2 regions of the Paenibacillus sp. FSL H8-0537 genome follow, and region 2 is predicted to be linked to the other one. Evidence: riboswitches for the same ligand, from Rfam matches in the RefSeq annotation. Region 2 holds a riboswitch; the other holds the start of a gene.
The links. Region 2 has a riboswitch for ZMP and ZTP ahead of MHB80_RS13885 (GNAT family N-acetyltransferase). Riboswitches for the same ligand answer to the same signal wherever they lie in the genome.
Positions count from the first base shown of each region.

Region 1: it holds a riboswitch for ZMP and ZTP, as region 2 does, so the genes downstream of both, rpiB (ribose 5-phosphate isomerase B) here and MHB80_RS13885 (GNAT family N-acetyltransferase) in region 2, are expected to answer to the same signal.

Region 1 is NZ_CP150290.1:6,530,666-6,538,078, reverse strand. Features, by position in the region: gene MHB80_RS27695 (hypothetical protein) at 1-91, opposite strand, end outside; gene MHB80_RS27690 (L-threonylcarbamoyladenylate synthase) at 344-1,417, shown strand; gene MHB80_RS27685 (manganese efflux pump MntP family protein) at 1,689-2,201, shown strand; gene MHB80_RS27680 (low molecular weight protein arginine phosphatase) at 2,428-3,006, shown strand; ZMP/ZTP riboswitch at 3,105-3,185, shown strand; gene rpiB (ribose 5-phosphate isomerase B) at 3,340-3,792, shown strand; gene MHB80_RS27670 (TIGR01440 family protein) at 3,868-4,491, shown strand; gene glyA (serine hydroxymethyltransferase) at 4,622-5,869, shown strand; gene MHB80_RS27660 (hypothetical protein) at 6,066-7,157, shown strand; gene upp (uracil phosphoribosyltransferase) at 7,280-7,413, shown strand, end outside.
Region 2 is NZ_CP150290.1:3,292,825-3,300,237, forward strand. Features, by position in the region: gene MHB80_RS13865 (MFS transporter) at 1-371, shown strand, start outside; gene MHB80_RS13870 (M56 family metallopeptidase) at 452-2,638, opposite strand; gene MHB80_RS13875 (BlaI/MecI/CopY family transcriptional regulator) at 2,635-3,012, opposite strand; gene MHB80_RS13880 (SDR family oxidoreductase) at 3,387-4,076, shown strand; ZMP/ZTP riboswitch at 4,132-4,213, shown strand; gene MHB80_RS13885 (GNAT family N-acetyltransferase) at 4,360-5,481, shown strand; partial or broken gene MHB80_RS13890 (DNA mismatch repair protein MutT) at 5,490-5,689, shown strand; gene MHB80_RS13895 (MFS transporter) at 5,718-6,920, opposite strand; gene MHB80_RS13900 (TetR/AcrR family transcriptional regulator) at 7,077-7,413, shown strand, end outside.

The sequences.
Region 1 (7,413 bases), 3.2 Mb from region 2:
TCCAAAAAGGAGGGATCGTCTGGAGCTGCACGGTCTCGGCAATGCCGCTTAGCCACATTGGCTCAGCAACCGCGGTCTTTGCAACAATCACATGCTTCGGTTCTCAGGCATCAATTCGCCATATGAGATTGGCTTCGATTAAGCTCTGAGCAAGGAATGGCAGGTCTACTTGCATTTGCATACACACCTTAGCTACAGCAGCCAATAGAGTGATTTGAGCCAGTGAGCATCCGTGGGCTGCGGTTATGCTGCTGGCTCCGTTTTTATCCAAGCGTATGGTATACTAACGGGAGTATACGGACTAGAAGGATGACTATAACAGAGCAAGGATTGAAGGATAGAGATGACTACAACGAAGGTATGGCGCATGACGGACCAAGACGCGGAGGCTTCTATCGCGGAAGCAGCAGAACTTCTTCGCCGTGGAGAGCTCGTGGCTTTCCCGACGGAGACGGTGTATGGACTTGGGGCCGATGCTCGCAGCTCGGAGGCCGTGGCGCAGATTTTTCAGGCTAAAGGCCGCCCCTCCGATAATCCGCTTATTGTTCACATCGCAAATATTGCGCAGCTCGAAGAACTGGTGCTGCCTTATTCGTTGCTTGCGAAGCAACTGATGGAGCAGCTGTGGCCGGGACCGCTCACGCTGGTGCTTCCCGTTCAGCCGGGAGCGGTGTCGCCGCTTGTGACGGCGGGCTTGTCCACGGTCGGCGTGCGGATGCCTTCCCATCCGGTAGCGCTGCGCCTCCTCGCAGCCGCTGGCTGTCCAGTTGCCGCGCCAAGCGCTAATCGCTCAGGCAGGCCCAGCCCAACGCTAGCCGAGCATGTGGCTGAAGACCTTAGCGGCCGTATCGGCGGCATTGTCGATGGCGGCGCTACAGGCATCGGCCTTGAATCGACCGTCATTGAACTGACGGGCGAGCAGGCGCTTCGTATTTTGCGCCCCGGAGGCGTAACGGTGGAGCAGCTGCGCCAAGCGGCGCCGCAAGCGGAGATTGATGCGCCTGCGGATGCCGAATCGGCAGCGGAGGAGCTTGCCGCCCCGCGCTCCCCGGGCATGAAATACACGCATTATGCGCCGAAGGGCGAGCTTAGCATTGTGCAAGGAAGCTCAGCCGCGAGGCGTGTTGCTTATATGCAGGAGCAGGTGTCGCAAGCTGCAAACGCTGGACTGAAAGCAGGCGTGCTCGTGTTCAATGAGCAGGTCGTTGCTATGGAAGGCGGCTCCGCCCTCGTGCTCACTTATGGGAGCGGGCAGCAGCTGGAGCAGGCTGCGCATCGTCTATATGCGGCATTGCGCCAGTTTGATGCTGCTGGCGTGCAGCGAATTTGGGCAGAAGGCTGCGTGCCGGAAGGTATTGGAGCTGCGCTTATGAATCGGCTGCTCAAGGCAGCTGGACATCGCATTAATCAGGTATAAGGGGGAGACAAGCTTAAGCCAGCGCCCTATTTTTCACTAGGATAGTTGAAGCTTGTGCCTGTCGTGCCGATTATGCAGTTATGTGAATCAAGCTTTGGAGTTTGCCTAACATGATATAAGGGTAAGAATATCTCCAGGCACGTTTAAACAAGCTATAGTATGTTTGTCCCCATGCCCGCATATGTTGGAGTATTAATGTGTGCGGACGTGGGGGGAGATCGTTTTGTGGGGTAGCCATTTGCTTGGAGGGCAATTTGTTACACTGCTGCTTATGGCGGTTGCGCTTGGCATGGATGCTTTTTCACTAGGAATTGGAATTGGGCTGCGCGGCATTCGCTGGCTCCATATGATACGATTAAGTGCCATTATCGGTATATTTCATATTATTATGCCGCTCGGGGGCATGTACGCTGGGGGATTCGTCAGCGGCATGCTTGGTCATGTAGCAACGGCTGCTGCCGGTGTGCTGCTGGTGCTGCTCGGCGGGCATATGATTTATAGCTCCTTGAGGGGAGAAGATGCACAAACCTTTGATCACCGCACGATTTGGGGAACGATGCTGTTCGCGCTAGGTGTCAGCGCTGATTCTTTTTCCGTTGGCGTAACGCTCGGCATGTTTGCAGCCGATTTGCTGTTGACGGTGCTGCTGTTTGGTTTTTTTGGCAGTATGATGTCGATCATAGGGCTGCTGCTGGGACAAAGGGTCAGTCATAAGCTGGGCGGCTACGGCGAAGCATGCGGCGGCGCGGTGCTGCTCGTGTTTGGTTTAATATTTATTTTCTGAAAATATAATAATTTATAAGTTTACATGTATAAACAGACTTATATTTCATCGCGAAACGGAAGCTTTGCCGCCAAAGGACGGCTTCAGCCGTTTACGCTTGAAATATAAGAATTTATAAGTTGGACATATATAAATACGCTTATATTTCTCGGACTGAAACGAGCTGCACCGCCAGAGGACAAGGGCAGCCGTTTCACCTTGGTACACATAGAAGGGGGCATGCGGCGTGAAGCGCATTTTGTTCATTTGTACGGGAAATACCTGTCGTTCTCCGATGGCGGAGGCGATGCTGAAAAATATGGCGGGCCAGCAGGGCGTAGCGATTGAAGTGCGTTCGGCAGGCATTTCGACAATCGATGGTTTGGCCGTTTCCGGCCATGCGACAGAGGTGCTGCGTGGTTATGGCATTGAACATCAGAGCTCTTCGTGCGCGCTGACTGGAGAAGCGGTGAAATGGGCTGACCTCGTGCTTACGATGACCGCCAGCCACAAAAGAGGACTGCTCCAATGGTTTCCTGAAGCCGTCGACAAAGCACATACGCTCAAAGAGTATGTTAATCAGGACACAGGTGTACTGGCAGACATTAGGGAGCTGGAGCAGCTGTATACGGAGCTGCATATGAAGCAGACGCTGGGACAGCAGTTGAGCGATGGCGAACGCAATCGTCTGCTAGCGCTGGAGCGACGCATACCGAGCTTTGATATTATAGACCCGTTTGGCGGAACGCTTGAGAATTACAAAAGCTGCGCCGAGGAAATTCGCAGCTGCTTGCAGCTGCTGCTCTTGCGTTTAAAGCAGGAATAAGCGGATAGCTGCGGCAACGCAAAAAGGGAAAGCGCGAATTTAGGCGCAGGAACGATTGATTTTTCAAAATAATTCGGCTATGATGGGTACAGATATACGGTTTCCGATGTGACTGGCGACGGAAGTGGGTAACCACGGTGGAGCATCGGAACATACGGCCGGTCGCCTGGGCAAAGAGCAGCATGCTGAAGAGCATGTCATGCTCTTTTTTCGTCTTTTGGGACAAATTTAGGTATAATAAAAGCGTCGAATTGCGGAAGCGGAGTTCATGTGCCGTGCACCGCAAGTATCCATGTAAGTGCAGCATCGTCATACTTTGGAGGAGGTTTATACGTGAAAATTGCCATTGGGGCCGATCATGCCGGCTATCGGCTGAAGGACGAAATTGTACCATTTCTGCTATCGCTTGGACACGAAATTGAAGATTTCGGTTGTGACTGCAATCAATCGGTTGATTACCCGGATTATGCACTGCCTGTAGCTGAAAAGGTGGCAAGCGGGGAATTCGACCGCGGCATTCTCATTTGTGGAACAGGCATTGGCATGTCGATTGCCGCTAATAAGGTTAAAGGCATCCGCTGTGCGCTGGTGCACGATTTATTTTCCGCCAAAGCGACGCGCGAGCATAATGATACGAATGTAATTGCGCTGGGTGAGCGGGTCATTGGCCCAGGCGTTGCACAGGAAATTCTTCGCATTTGGCTGGATACGCCATTCTCCGGCGGCGAACGCCATGCGGGACGCATTCATAAAGTAGGCCAAATCGAGCAAAAATATAACGCTTAAGCTAAATGAGCGCGGAAGAAGGCGTTGTTCCATGCCTGCATGGAAACGGTTAGTCAAACAAGGAGGCCGCCTGCGATGGGAGCAAACGAGGAAACGATAGCGATAGCAAGTGCAGTAGAGACGATCGTTCGCGAGCTTGCGGCAGCGGGCAGCCTGCGGGCTGGACAGCTTCTCGTCATCGGCACGAGCACGAGCGAGGTGCTGGGCCGGCGCATTGGAACGTCGGGCACGCTCCAAGCTGCTGCGGAAATTTTCGCTGGAGTGGAGGCTGTGCGCCGCGACATTGGCTTTTATCCCGTGTATCAATGCTGCGAGCATTTAAACCGTGCGCTCGTTATCGAGCGTGATGCCGCTGAACGCTATGGGCTTGAACAGGTTGCGGCGATTCCCGTTCCGAAGGCAGGAGGCTCCATGGCGGCTTACGCATATCGGCACATCAGCGATGCTTGCCTCGTCGAGACGGTAGCCGCTCATGCTGGAATAGATATTGGCGATACCTTCATCGGTATGCATTTGCGCAGAGTAGCGGTTCCGGTGCGGCCTTCTATCCGCAGCATTGGCGAGGCGCATGTCACGATGGCGGTTACGCGGCCAAAGCTGATTGGCGGTGTGCGTGCGGTGTATGAGCTCGGTGGCGTGGCAGACAGCCGTGATGCTGTTGTATTGACTCCGGAGCAGTCGGCCGGGACTTGCGATTAATCAATAGTATTTCATAAGCGTTTATTATTGGCGGATCGAGCGTATATCCCGTAGAACATGTATCTGACGAGCATATCCTGCTTAATCCTTATTTATATAACAAGTACACACTACTGAGGAGGCAATTATAATGGAAAATCTACGTAAACAAGATCCAGAGGTTTTGAAAGCAATGGGACTGGAATTGCAGCGCCAACGCGATAACATCGAGCTAATCGCATCAGAAAATATCGTAAGCGAAGCTGTTCTGGAAGCTTTGGGTTCTGCTTTGACGAACAAATATGCGGAAGGCTACCCAGGCAAACGCTTCTACGGCGGCTGTGAGCATGTGGACATCGTTGAAGATATCGCACGCGATCGTGCAAAAGAGCTGTTTGGCGCAGACCATGCCAACGTACAGCCGCATTCCGGCGCACAAGCGAACATGGCTGTTTATTTGGCGGCGCTTAAGCCTGGCGACACGGTACTGGGCATGAATTTGGCACATGGCGGCCACTTGACGCACGGCAGCCCGGTTAATGCTTCCGGCTTGCTTTACAACTTTGTAGCATACGGCGTAAATGAAGAATCCTTCACGATTGATTATGAAGAAGTTCGCAAAGCGGCATTCAAGCACCGCCCTCGCATGATCGTAGCTGGCGCATCTGCATACCCGCGTATTATTGATTTCGAAAAAATGGCTAAAATCGCCAACGATGTAGGCGCGCTATTTTTTGTAGATATGGCTCATATTGCAGGTCTTGTGGCTGCTGGTCTTCATCCTAACCCAGTGCCGCATGCACATTTCGTTACAACAACAACGCACAAAACGCTTCGCGGTCCTCGCGGCGGCTTGATCTTGTGCCGTAAAGAGTGGGCAGCTGCGATCGACAAAGCGGTATTCCCAGGTACACAAGGCGGCCCTCTGATGCACGTTATTGCGGCTAAAGCAGTAGCGCTCGGCGAAGCTTTGCAGCCATCGTTCAAAACATACGCGCAAAACGTTGTGAAAAATGCCGCGGTTCTTTCCGATACGCTCGTTGCAGAAGGCATTAACATCGTATCCGGCGGCACAGACAACCACCTGATGCTGATCGACACGCGTTCCCTGAACATCACAGGCAAGGAAGCCGAGCACGTGCTGGATTCAATCGGTATTACAGCTAACAAAAACGCGATTCCTTTCGATCCAACGAGCCCGTTCATCACTAGCGGTATCCGTCTTGGAACGCCAGCTGCCACTTCGCGCGGCATGGATGAGAAAGCGATGAAAGTAATCGGCGAAGTGATCGCTGTTACGCTGAAAAATCCGAAGGATGAGGCAACGCTAGAAAAATCCCGCCAAATCGTTCGCGATCTGACATCGCAATATCCGCTTTATACAGAACTGAAATACTAATCATAGACTTTTGAAAAATGCCGCATAGGGCTTCGGCCTCTATGCGGCATTTTTGCGTATAAACAAGCGTTTGAAGGCTTTCATACCATTACTAAAAGGGATTTTTATTCATTTTTGGCAGATGTATTATGCAGTAAAACCATTCGGCATGCTACAATAGTACAGACAAAGCTAAATGGAAGGTGATGGTACAGCCATGAGCAATACGATTTTTCTCGTTCTGATTTACGTTGTAATTATCGTACTTGTAATTGTAATCGTAACCCGAGCCAATCGTTCGCGAAAAAGAAATGATAATGGCCATTCGCTGGGCAAGCGAAGCTTGTCGTTAGCCTCTTGGCCGTCTGAGGAGCCGCCGCTTGCCCTGGGAGTTCCTTACCAGCATCCTGCCCGCCTGGCTGCCGAACGTCTTGAGGCTGCCCTTACGAATGATTTTGAAAGCCGGATCAAGGATCGGGTGCTCAAGCAGCTGCCGAGCTTGTCCGATAAGGAATGGAAATGGACCTTTTTCGAGCTGAAACGATTTTTTCTAATGTGCGGACTGCTTCGGGGAGTTCCGATGTACAGCGGCCGTGCGGATCTCATCTGGCATGAAATGCTGATGTTTACGCGGGAGTATGAGCTGTTTTGCACATCCTTCTGTGGCGGGCTGATTCATCATGCCCCGCACGCTGAAAATGAACGTCCAAATGTCGATGGCCGGGCCTGGTTTGACTGGGTATACGCAGAGCTGTTTCAGCAAACGCTGGCAAGCGGTCGGGTGTGGGGCGCCTTTTTCAAGACGCCGCTTCCTCGTGAGTGGATGGATGAGTTTGCAGAGCAATCGGAGCAGGGGCTGACGGAAAAATGGTTTAATGCCAATGCAGCGGCAGCATACCCCGATATGCAGAAGACGATAGATTATTTGCAGTGGCGCTTGAAATCGCAGCTGCATAATAGCGATGAGCAGGTTAAGCCTTATCCGGTGGGCGCCTCTTCCTCCTGGAAGGGCGGCTATGATCCGGCAGTTGGAGCGACAGGCATGCTGTCCGGCATGCTCATTTTTCATTCCATATCCGCTTCTTCGCCTAATGACTTTGCCGAGCAAATGAATGCAGCGCAGACAAAAGCCCAAAGAGATGCAAATGGCAGCGGGTCGTCGACATACGGCTGCGACGGATTGGGCTCCTCTCATGACCGTGATGATTCCAGCGGCGGCCATGACAGCGGCAGCGACTCATCCAGCTCCTGCGGAGGCAGTAGTGGGGGAGACAGCGGTGGCGGCTGTGGCGGCGGCTGCAGCAGCTAAAAACGGACGATTTTTCAAAGCGAAAAATCACAGGATGCATCAGGCCTTTTACAATGCTATAATATACGGGATTGTGTCTACAGATACAGAAATACGTTATCACACAGGAGGAATAACGCTCCATGAGCAAATTGGTCATCTGCGACCATCCGTTAATCCAGCATAAGCTGACCTTTATTCGGAATAAAGATACGAATACGAAAGATTTTCGGGAACTGGTTGATGAAGTAGCAACATTAATGGCATATGAAATTAC
Region 2 (7,413 bases):
GCTACAGCTTGAAATGCCTCGTTATGGCTTTCTCTACTCAGGTGGGACTAGTGCTTGCGGTGCAGCTGTTTGATGGCATCGCCTTTGCGTTCATGGCAAGCGCTTCGGTAGAGGTGATTAACCGCTATGCGCCGAGCTATGCCAAAGCGACGTATCAGACCTTATTTGTGGCGCTTACTTCCGGAATTGGAGGCATTATCGGAAGTGCCCTGGGCGGTGTGGTCATTACGCATTGGGGCGTCAACCGGTTGTATTTGTTGCTGTTCAGCTTGTGCTTTATTGCACTGGTCGGTTTTACGGCAAGGCGCAGGCAGCTTGAGCCCCGCTCTGACGGGGCGGTAAACCAAGAAGGAGAAATGATTCCTTCCTAAAAATAGAGCAGATGCCCGGAAGCCAATCGGGGCTTGCTACTTCAGGCTATTTCCGAAAGCATCCGCTCTCGCCATTAGGGCTAATTCTTTGGAGCCGAAATCATAGCTTTCAGGTTGTCTTCTTGGTACTTGTCCATACCAGAGAAAACGGCAGTATAATAAATATTGTCCTGCTTCCACAAGTAATAAGGCGTCGTAGGTGATACGTAGATTTGGTTCTTGTCTTCATAAGCCGAAATTTCGACGCCATTAATCTCCAGATTCCGAGTGAGCGTGAGCTTGGATGTGTCGAAAAGCGGCTCCTTGCTCTGATAAAGCGAGAAAGTATCCTCTATATTATAGATTGAGGAATCGTACGATGCGCGATAGTTCGTCCATAGAGCGTCGGTCGCTTGTCTGAACGCATACTCCGTATTCTGATCGCCGGCCCTAAGTAATATCGAACCGCTCAGCTTAAGCCCCGGCAATTCCAAAGGAATTTTCACCGTAAAGTCGAGAATGTTTTCCGCCGCAAGCAAATCCTTTTCATCATAAAGAGGAAACGAATTTCCGGCTCCGTCGTAGCGGACATGCTGAACTTTTTGCGGTATAACAAAGGATTTCACCATTTTTGTGAGCTCTTCTTGCGAAATATACTCGCTATAATAATCGATTGCGTACCATATATTGTCATCCTGCCAGTAGAAGCTTGTGCCCGTTTCTGGCCTTTGCTTGTCGCGTCTCTTATCCGTGAATAAAGTGCCTTTGACATCGCCGATCGTCATCGTTTCCTGTCGGTACTGAGGAGTCTCGTTTGCACTTTGGGGATATTGAGCCGCCCCCCGTAATTGATTGTGCTCCAACAAATTGCCATTGCCAATAGAAGCTTTGACTTCTATAATTTGTTTATTTTTTTTGCCAAAGTTAGCTACAAAAGTAATGGATGCTACATCAATAAGATTGGTATCGTTGGCGCTGGTGAAATTTTTAGAGTATAATACATTCTCGAACTGATAACCTTCAGGAAGATAATCCGGTATTTTAAAGTTATATTTCGGAAAATCGAGTGCCCGATCGAGACTATGAAACCATCTGAATGAATCGTTGTACATAGGATATAGATCCAAACTAGGGATTGCTGCTTGAGTAACCATATCGAGCTCGGCACCTTTCTCTGGATCCGACGCATTGGTAAGCAAGATGGCGCTCAAGACAATAACCGAGAGAATAGCAGCGGCGGAGAGCTTGTACGAACCTTTTTTAAACTTGGCAATCATTATCATTCTCCGTTTTGCTTCATTTTTGTTGTCCCCAAAATACGATAGGTTGACCCGAGAAGAGGGGGAATGGGAAAATAAACGCGACAGCATGAGTAAGGTTCTGCCATAGGACAAAGCTTCATGCTCGCCCAGCGCTTCAAGAACACGCGCGTCGCAGGCCACCTCCTGATCGGCTTTCATCTTTCTTACGGAAAGCCACACCAAAGGGTTGTACCAATGCATTCCTACGGAAAGAGCCCACAGGGAGTTGAACCATAAGTCCTTACGTTTGTAGTGGATGAGTTCATGCATCAGGATATGCGTTAGCTGGTTTGAATCGGCGATCGTGCTAATATCCTCGGGCAAATAAATCCGCGGCCTCCATAAACCATAAAGACAAGGGCTACGAAGATGGCTTGTTTCATAGACGTATATTCTTTTTTTTATGATCAGCTTCTGTTTGCACGCCTCAAGAGCCATGAGTACTTCAGCTTCCTCGATTTTTACTGAGTTTCCGACTATTTTCCTGAAAATCAGCGCGCTAAACAGGTAATATCCACCCAAGCATAGAAGCCCTATAAGCCATACCAGCGAGCCTATCGATAGCCAAGTCATTCCATCCGTGCTTTCTGAAATATGGTCTTGAGAAGAACGTGTTGGGACTGAAGATTCTGTTTCGTCTGCTTGGTTCGTGATGAACTTGGGAGGCTGTTTATTTATATCCATATCATTGGAATTAATTTCCGTGTCGGTGCCGATCTTAGTAAAGGGAGTGAGCTGCGTACTCTTCTGAACTGAATTCCATTCCAGCGGGAACGTTTTCGGCAGCACATTAAACAAGCTTAACTGACTCTGTGGAGCAATGGGAACCAGCAGCTTAATTAACACAATAAACCACAATATATGGATAACTCTAGGTTTAAGGTGCTTTTGGAACAGCTTCCTAATCAAGAGTAGTATGAATAGGATTACCGTCGATACCGCTGACGCAGTGAACAGAAGAGAAAAGACTGTTTCCAGATACTTCATAGCTTCTTCTTGTTCTCCAATATTTGTTGAAGCTCCTCAATATCTTTATCCGATAGTGTCTCTTCTTCGAGAAATTTCGCGCACATCATCCCTACTGCTCCTTTATAAACTCTATTCAGAAATGAACGATTCTCGGCCTTTAAGTATTCATCATGCGAAACCAGCGGATAGTAGAGGTAGTTCCGGCCGGACTTTTCGAATCGAATCGCTTTTTTCTTGTGAAGTCTATTCAGGAAGGTTTTAATCGTCTGATCCGACCAATGCATTTGTTGGGTTAATTTGAAAATAATCTCACTGGCGGACAAAGGCTCCTTTTGCCAGAGGAGCTTCATCACTTCGCTTTCGGCCTCGGTAATGTGTGGGGACTCGTGCATCGTATTCACCCTTCTTTATTTTATTTGTTTACAGCTGTAAACGATATTTAAAGTTTACAAGTGTAAACGCAACGTGTCAAGATTAAATCGTGATTTCCGAAGTTTGGTCTGTAAGACAGAAAAATAAGGCAAATACGCTATCGGAGCTTGCATTTAGCGCTTATTTGAAGGACAATGGCTTCATTGTTCTGGAAACGATTGCATTAATGCAAGAGACTGAGCTCTGTACGGTTGACTGTTAAGGCGGGCGATAGCGGAAACGTGGCATAATGAGCCGGAATGGATGTCGCAGCTGCGCAGCAGATTAGAGCAGTCGCTTAAGGAAGCAGAAGCTTCCTTCGGAAAAGAAATTGATTAGAGGGAGCTGGTTTAGCATGAACATTTTAATTACAGGAGCAGGGCGAGGACTTGGCTATGAACTGACGAGCGAGGCGCTGGAGCGCGGACATTCGGTTGTCGCGGGTGTTCGATCGCCAAATGAGAAGCTGTCGGCACTTGCGGAAAAATATGGTGAGCGGCTAGCACTTGTGGAGCTGGATGTCACAAATGAGGAAGGCATTGCAGCGCTCGCTTCACAATTGAAGGAGCAGAATGCGAGCCTTGGAGCGATCATCAATAATGCAGCGATTCTTAATTCTCGAAATACACACATCGAACAGTTGGATTTTAAGGAAGTGGCTCTGACGATGGATATTAATGTATATGGACCTATGCGTGTCGTGAAGCATTTGCTGCCTTTATTAACGGAGAAGGACGCTGCCATTTTTAATATTTCTTCTGAAGCGGGCAGCATTACGCATGCTTATCCAGGCGATTATCCTTATGCGATATCCAAAACAGCGCTCAATATGTTCACGCAGCAGCTACATGTATATTTGCAGAAGCGGGGCATTCAGGTGCTCAGTATTCATCCCGGCTGGATGCGGACGGATATGGGCGGTGGAGAGGCGCCGCTGGATGCGAGCCATAGCGCGCGCGGCATTATTGGGCTATTGGAGCAGCGCCGCACGCCGGACGGCCGCTTTATGTTCGTTGATCATGAAGGGAATTCAATGCCGATTTAGAAAGTCGGAATTGGTTGTTGACAAATAACGGAAATCAGCTATACTAGCATTAATTATTGGTATGCGTAACTGGCGAAAACGTAGAGCACTACGGGGGAGCGCATATATCATAGCAGCCGTTCGCCTGGGCAAAGTATTTGGTCATCTGACCAAATACTTTTCTATTTTAAAATATAAGCGGAGTATAAGTTTCCCCCTTATACTCCGCTTATATTTCACCGCGAAACGTTAGCTTTACCACCAGAGGACGGCGACAGCCGTTTGCGCTTGAGGAGAGGGCAAATTGAAGCAGACGAGAAATGTAGCAGTGTTAGTTTATGAGAGAGTGGATACACTTGATTTTGCTGGTCCATTTGATATATTCGCCATCTCAAGTGGAAAGGACCGAGATTTTAACGTATACACGGTTGGCGAGACGAAGAAAGCTTTGCTTACGCTTAGCGGAATTGCGATCACACCGGCGCATAGCTTCGAGGATTGTCCTGTTCCTGATCTATTAATCGTTCCTGGTGGCATGGGATCGCGTACGGAGATGCATAATGAGAAGCTTACGAATTGGATTCGCCAAATGGCAGAGCATGCTGAGCTTATTTTATCTGTATGCACAGGAGCGCTGCTGCTGGCCAAAGCTAATTTGCTGGATGGATTGCGGATTACAACGAATCGCCGGGCGCTTGATTTGCTTCGTGAGCTTGCGCCTTCCAGTGCTGTGATTGTTGAGAACGTGCGTTACGTGGATAATGGAAAATGCGTTATGTCCGCAGGAGTGACGGCTGGCATGGATGCTGCACTTTATGTCGTGGCAAGGCTGCACGGTCAAGAGCGGGCTGAGCAAACAGCAGCTATTATTGAATATGATTGGCATGCAGAGAAAGGAAAAAACAGCCTCAACTTGGCAGTGTCTGCCTTGAAAGCCGAGCTTGAAATGAAACACGCTACATCTGATGATCTGGAAGCGATGCTTCGTTTATACAAGGAAGCAGCCCGCTGGATATATGAGGCGAAGGGCTTGCGCCAGTGGAGCGAGGATTCTTTTACATTGGCATATTTGGAGGGATTTATTAGGGAGAAAGAAGTATTCGTCGCTTACCTGCAGGGCGAGCTTGCGGGCTGTTTTTCGGTCGAATGGGGGGACGAGCCGATTTGGGGAGAGCAATTTCATACGGATGCCGGTTATGTACATCGGCTGGCTGTAGCGCGCAGCATCAAGGGGCAAGGTATTGGCGGTCAACTGCTTGCTTGGTCGGAAGCTTATATTCGCGGGCGCGGCAAAGCCTGGATGCGACTCGATTGCATGGCAGAAAACCCGTCACTTAACGCCTTTTATGTCAGCCAAGGCTTGACTTTATGCGGCAGATACGATGCAGATGGCTGGAGCGCAAATTTATATGAAAAAAAGCTGTAACCACCTATGATGGAGAACTGCTAGCGCAGCCTCAGGAGGGTGAACGGCTTTGGGTACACAAAAAGGAAGCGCTCGACTTGCCTATGCAAGATTGGTTTAGGCGGCGCTTCCCCTTATTTTTATTCCAGGTGTATTTGAGCATGATTCTTTATGGAACGCAGTCAAAAAGCAGACAGATAATGAGCAATTAAGTTATTATCCGCTGTAAGAAGTTTCTTTATACCAAGCAGGAAGGTTTATGCATTCCCTGATGGCTGTTTTGCCTCGGTTAAGTAATATAGAAAGGCAACCACTGGCAGAGAAATACCGATCAGGGAAGCTAAAGCCCATCCGCCATAAGCATAGGCCCATCCTCCCAAAAAGGACCCCACGGCTCCGCCGATAAAGAAAATGGCCATGAACAGCCCATTAAGACGTCCCCGCATCTCACTGCCTAGCGAATAAATAATGCGCTGGCCCAATACAAGATTTCCAGACACTCCCATATCCAAAACGATAGCGGCAACCAGCAGCAACGCTAGAGCGGCGAAAGAATCCCCACGCACGAGATAGGCAGTCAAAAAGGAAAGGGCAGAAACCGCAATCGCGATGCCGCTCAGCCATTTAGTCAAGCCGCGGTCAGCCAGTCTGCCGGCAATAGGTGCCGCTACAGCGCCTGCTACACCAGCGAGAGCGAATAAAGCGATGCCTTGCTGGGTTAAATGAAAATGTTCAGATAAACGCAGCGGAATGACGGTCCAAAACAAACTAAAGGAGCCAAATAAACAAGCTTGATAAAAGGCGCGGCGACGCAAAATAGGCGTTGCTTTCAATAACGAGCCTAAAGAGCGAATCAATGCTCCATATTGGAGGGATGGTGCTGGTTTCCGCTGTGGAAGCGCACGGGATAGAACAATTGCGAGCATTGTAATCACGATAGCAGATAAAATAAAAACGGCTCTCCAGCCCAAGTATTCCGTCACGAGACTGGCTAAAGGACGAGCAAACATAATGCCTAGCAGCAGGCCGCTCATCACATTGCCCACAACACGTCCGCGCTGCTCCTCTGCTGCCAGGAAAGTGGCGTAGGGGACGAGAATTTGAGCAGCAACTGAGCCTATTCCTATAAATAAAGCTGAGATCAGAAAGGTTGCTGTATGAGAGGCAAATATAGTTCCGATTAGCGCGATAATGACGACAACTAATGAGGTGATGACTAGACGGCGATTTTCAATCAGATCACTGAGCGGGACGATAAATAATAGACCGATAACATAACCGACTTGAGTTAGCGTTACAATTAACCCTGCTGCCCCTAACGGTATTCCGATGGATGCGCTAATCGGCCCGATTAACGTCTGGGCATAATAAAGATTTGCCACGATGAGGCCGCAAGCAGCGGCAAGAAGAAACATAAGCCAGTTCGGAATGGATTTGTCCTTGGAGCGTAAGTTTTTCATAATAACCTGCCTTCTTTCTGTTCAAATGGAGGTGTCAATCCTTTTTTTCTTTATGGCTATATTATATACTATACGTACAGTATTTAAAATGTTTTTTTTCAACGTGCCCAAAATTTTATATAATGTAAAGAAAGTCCACTAAAGGAGCAATGACCATTGAATACAAAAAGAGGGAGACCTCGCAACGTTGAAGCGGAGCGTGCTATTTTAACAGCCTCCTACAACCTGCTGCTTGAAATTGGATTTGGCGGCGTTACCGTTGAGAAAATTGCCGAGCAGGCACAGGTGAGCAAAGCTACGATTTATAAATGGTGGCCCAATAAAGGAGCCGTTGTAATGGCGGGTTTTATGTATGCCATATCGGCAAGGCTGCCGATACCGGATACGGGTACTGTATTTGAAGATATTTTGCAGCATGCGACTAATTTATCCCGATTTTTAACGAGCCGTGAAGGAGCGGTCATTACTGAAATTATCGGAGAGGGGCAATTTG